Regions from separate parts of the Streptomyces chengmaiensis genome, predicted to be linked through region 1. Evidence: predicted binding sites of a transcription regulator. Region 1 holds the regulator's gene; the other holds the start of a gene.
The links. Region 1 encodes HspR, which represses chaperone genes until heat shock. Its sites were predicted from a motif close to TTGAGNNNNNNNNNCTCAA; they were not measured.

Region 1 (2,393 bases):
GGACGAGTCCGGCGGCGGTGCGAGCGGCGGCAACGGCGGCGACAACGAGGAGAGCGGTGGCCCGGAGCAGGGCTGACGCCGAGGCGGTCCGGGAGGAGGGACGTCGATGAGCACGAAGGACTTTGTCGAGAAGGACTACTACAAGGTCCTCGGCGTCCCCAAGGACGCCACCGACGCCGAGATCAAGAAGGCGTACCGCAAGCTCGCCCGCGAAAACCACCCGGACGCCAACAAGGGCGACGCCAAGGCCGAGGAGCGCTTCAAGGAGATCTCCGAGGCCAATGACGTGCTCGGCGACCCCAAGCGGCGCAAGGAGTACGACGAGGCGCGCGCCCTCTTCGGCAACGGCGGCTTCCGTCCGCCGGGGGCCGGGGGGCCCGGCGGCACCTTCAACTTCGACCTGGGCGACCTCTTCGGAGGCGGAGGTCCCCAGGGCGGGGCAGGCGGCGCGGGCGGCGCGGGCGGCTTCGGCGGCGGCCTGGGCGACGTCTTCGGCGGGCTGTTCAACAGAGGCGCGGGCGGCGCGGGCGCCAGGACCCAGCCGCGCCGCGGCCAGGACATCGAGTCCGAGGTGACGCTCAGCTTCACCGAGGCCGTGGACGGGGCCACCGTCCCACTGCGGATGTCCAGCCAGGCCCCCTGCACGGCCTGCTCCGGCACCGGCGACAAGAACGGCACGCCGCGGGTGTGCCCGACCTGCGTCGGCACCGGACAGATCTCGCGCGGCGGCAGCGGGTCGTTCTCGCTCACCGACCCGTGCGTGGACTGCAAGGGGCGCGGACTGATCGCGCAGGACCCCTGCGAGACGTGCAAGGGCAGCGGGCGCGCCCGTTCCTCGCGCACCATGCAGGTCCGCATCCCGGCAGGCGTCGCCGACGGGCAGCGCATCCGGCTGCGCGGCAAGGGCGCGCCCGGCGAGCGCGGCGGCCCTGCGGGCGATCTGTATGTGGTGGTGCATGTCGACGCCCACCCGGTCTTCGGCCGCAAGGACGACAACCTCACCGTCACCGTGCCCGTCACCTTCGCGGAGGCGGCACTCGGCGGCGAGGTGAAGGTGCCCACCCTGGGCGGTCCGCCGGTGACGCTGAAGCTGCCGGCCGGCACCCCCAACGGCCGTACGATGCGCGCCCGCGGCAAGGGCGCGGTCCGCAAGGACGGCACCCGAGGGGACCTGCTGGTCACCGTGGAGGTCGCCGTGCCCACCCAGCTCGGCGACAAGGCGAAGGAAGCGCTGGAGGCCTACCGCGACGCCGCCGCGGACGAGGACCCGCGGGCCGAGCTGTTCCAGGCCGCGAAGGGAGCTTGACATGGAAGGCCGGTCGGGACGCAGTCGCAACCCGTACGAGCTCAACGACGAGACGCCGGTGTACGTGATCTCGGTGGCGGCCCAGCTCTCGGGCCTGCACCCGCAGACGCTGCGCCAGTACGACCGGCTCGGCCTGGTCTCTCCCGACCGCACCGCCGGTCGCGGCCGGCGCTACTCGGCCCGTGACATCGAACTGCTGCGCGCCGTCCAGCAGTTGTCCCAGGACGAGGGCGTCAACCTGGCCGGCATCAAGCGCATCATCGAACTGCAGAACCAGGTCGCCGCACTGCAGCAGAAGGTCGCCGAGCTGTCCGCGGCCGTGGAGGGCGCGGCGGCGGCGATGCGGCAGCGCGAGGCACAGGTGCACGCGTCGTACCGGCGGGACCTGGTGCCGTATCAGGACGTGCAGCAGACCGGGGCGCTGGTGGTCTGGCGGCCCAAGCGGTCCGGGGACTGAGCGCTCCGCAGGCGGCGCCGCGACGGGCCGTCGACCGTGTGCCGGCACGTGGTGGCCGGCCACGCCCGCGGCGGAGCCGCGTATGGATGCAGACACCGCGCCTTTCGGGGCGCTGATGACCGGAGATCCCCGTCGGACGCCGTCCGGCGGGGATCTCCGTTTGCTTCCAGAAAGACCGTGCGCCTGTGTGCCTGTGCACGCTGCAGTCAGCCAGTCAGCCAGTCAGCCAGTCAGCCAGTCAGCCAGTCAGCCCGTCAGCCCGTGCCGTGCCCGCCGGCGCCGTGGGCCGAGGGCCGCCCCGTGCGGGCGTGTGTGCGCCGGTCTGGGAGCCCGGGTGGTCCAGGAGCTGCCGGAGCCGTTCAGCGCCCCACAGCGCCTTCACACGCCCTGTGGGGCACACGGGCGGCGGCGGTGGCGGCCCCGCCCGTACGCGGGCGGGGACTCACTGGTTCTGCGCCGCCATCCGGGGAAGCCGGGGGCAGCGCTCCTGCTCATGCTCGAGGATGCCCGACTGCGCGATCAGATAGCCGAGTTGCGTTCTGCTGCCGCTGCCCAGCGCCGAGCCCAGCTTGGCGATATGGGCGCGGCAGGTGCGCACGTTCATCCCCAGGCGGCGGGCGATCGCCTCGT
Region 2 (2,393 bases), on a different contig from region 1:
GGGCGCCGTCCAGGGCGTTGAGCGCGGCATCGACCAGCAGCCGCTCGGAGCGCCCGTCCGAGGTGTCCATCAGAAAGCACCCATTGGCGATGATCTCGTACCGCTCCCCGTGCTCACGGAGTGCGACCTCTCCGTACGGCCCGGTGCGGCGGTCGAGGGTGACGGGCTGGTCGGGACGGGCGGGGTGGACGGGCGATGACATGCTGACGGCCTCCAGGCGCTGGTCGTAGGCGTCCGGGACGCCATCCTCACCGCCCGCGGCGGCTCGCGACAAACCGATTCAACGGTCGTCAGGCCGCCGGGCCGGCCGAGGTGTCGAAGAACAGGCTCACCAGCGGGGCCTGGACGCGCCAGCCGAGGCACTCGTACAGAGCCCGGCCCTGCGAGGTCGCGCCCAGCACGCCCACCGTGGCGCCGCGGTCGAGGGCCGCGTTCTGGAGGGTGCGCATGACGAGGCTGCCGAGGCCCCTGCGGCGGTGCGCCGCCGAGGTCTCCACCTGGTCGACGACGGCGGTGCGGCCCGTGGGCGCGATCTGGCCGCGGGCGGCGAAGGAGCCGTCGGCGGCCGTCACCAGGGCGCGGACGACGCCGCCGCGTGTCCAGGTCGTCAGGGTGTAGCCGTCAGGCGCGGCCACGGAGCCGCCGCACAGCTCCGCGGCCATCAGAAAGCCCGGCTCGTCCTCGCGCCACACGGGCCCCGCCCAGGCCCGCACCCGCGCCGGGTCCGCGAACACCTTCAGCCAGACCGAGGGCGCGGCCACGGCCTCGGCGACCTTGCGCACCGCGGCCTCGTCCCGGGCGGTCAGCACATGCCGGGTGGCGTGCGTGACCTGCCCGACGTGCACGGTGAAGCCCCACGGCTCGGCGATCGGATCGGCCGCGCCGCGCGAGACGACCCAGCCGTCCACCCAGGCGGTGACGGCATCGGCGACGGACGGGAACGACATCGAACCCCCTGTAATAGACACTGCTTCTATAGGAGTGTTACATGGGGCTGGGTGGCGGGGCGAGGGGTTTCCGTGCGGCGCCGGACTGCATCGGGCGGCACTGCTTGAGGCCGTGCACGGCCTCGTACTCCGCGGCAAGCCACGGGCCCAGGCCGTCGCGGTCGTCGCCGGCGTGGTGCGGTAGTTGCGGCCGGCCCCGTGGTGCGTGATCGCTGTGGGCGAACGAGCGTCGGGGAACATCTGCCGTCTCTCCTGCATTGAGTCGATACAGCTCAACTTGAATGCCGAAGGGGAGATCATGGCTGCTGAGTCCAATGCCGTCACCGCACTGTCCCTGCCGGTGCTGCCGCTCGACGACGAGGTCGTGCTGCCCGGCATGGTGGTGCCGCTCGATCTGTCGGACGCCGATGTGCGCGCCGCGGTCGAGGCGGCCCAGGCCGCGGCGCGTGCAGAAGGCGGGAAGCCGAAGGTGCTGCTGGTGCCCCGGGTCGACGGGACGTACGCCGCGACGGGAGTCCTGGGCACCGTGGAGCAGGTCGGCCGGCTCTCCGACGGCGACCCCGGGGCCCTGATCCGCGGCCGCGGGCGGGTGCGCATCGGGGCAGGCACCACCGGACCCGGGGCCGCGCTGTGGGTGGAGGGCACGCGGGTCGAGGAGGATGTGCCCGACCCCCTCCCCGGCGCGGTCGCCGAACTGGTCAAGGAGTACAAGGCCCTCGCCACGGACTGGCTGAAGAAGCGCGGCGCGTGGCAGGTCGTCGACCGGGTGCAGCATATCGACGGAGTCTCCGCGCTCGCCGACAACTCCGGCTACTCGCCCTTCCTGACCACCCCCCAGAAGATCGCCCTGCTGGAGACCGCCGACCCGGTGGCCCGCCTCAAGCTGGCGGTCGAACAACTGCGGGAGCACCTCGCCGAGCAGGACGTCGCCGAGGCCATCGCCAAGGACGTCCAGGAAGGCGTGGACAAGCAGCAGCGCGAGTTCCTGCTGCGGCGTCAGCTGGACGCCGTGCGCAAGGAACTGCGGCAGCTCAACGGCGAGCCCGCCGACGGTGAGGACGAGCCCGACGACTACCGGGCCCGCGTCGAGGCCGCCGACCTCCCGGAGAAGGTGCGCGAGGCCGCGCTCAAGGAGGTCGACAAGCTGGAGCGGGCCTCCGACCAGAGCCCCGAGGGCAGCTGGATCCGCACCTGGCTGGACACCGTCCTCGAACTGCCCTGGAACGAGCGGACCGAGGACGCGTACGACATCCAGGGCGCCAAGCGGACCCTGGACGCCGAGCACGCGGGCCTGCAGGACGTCAAGGAGCGCATCACCGAGTATCTGGCGGTGCGCAAGCGGCGCTCCGACCGGGGGCTCGGCGTGGTCGGCGGGCGGCGCGGAGGCGCGGTTCTCGCGCTGGTCGGCCCGCCCGGCGTGGGCAAGACCTCGCTCGGCGAATCCGT

Region 2: a site for HspR is predicted at 1,205-1,223, ahead of lon (endopeptidase La). Genes of this name have one in related genera too.

Annotation. Positions count from the first base shown of each region.
Region 1 is NZ_JARWBG010000002.1:334,693-337,085, reverse strand. It holds gene grpE (nucleotide exchange factor GrpE) at 1-76, shown strand, start outside; gene dnaJ (molecular chaperone DnaJ) at 107-1,306, shown strand; gene QCN29_RS03375 (heat shock protein transcriptional repressor HspR) at 1,308-1,763, shown strand; gene QCN29_RS03370 (helix-turn-helix transcriptional regulator) at 2,206-2,393, opposite strand, start outside.
Region 2 is NZ_JARWBG010000001.1:330,429-332,821, reverse strand. It holds gene QCN29_RS01455 (spermidine synthase family protein) at 1-202, opposite strand, end outside; gene QCN29_RS01450 (GNAT family N-acetyltransferase) at 291-947, opposite strand; gene lon (endopeptidase La) at 1,246-2,393, shown strand, end outside.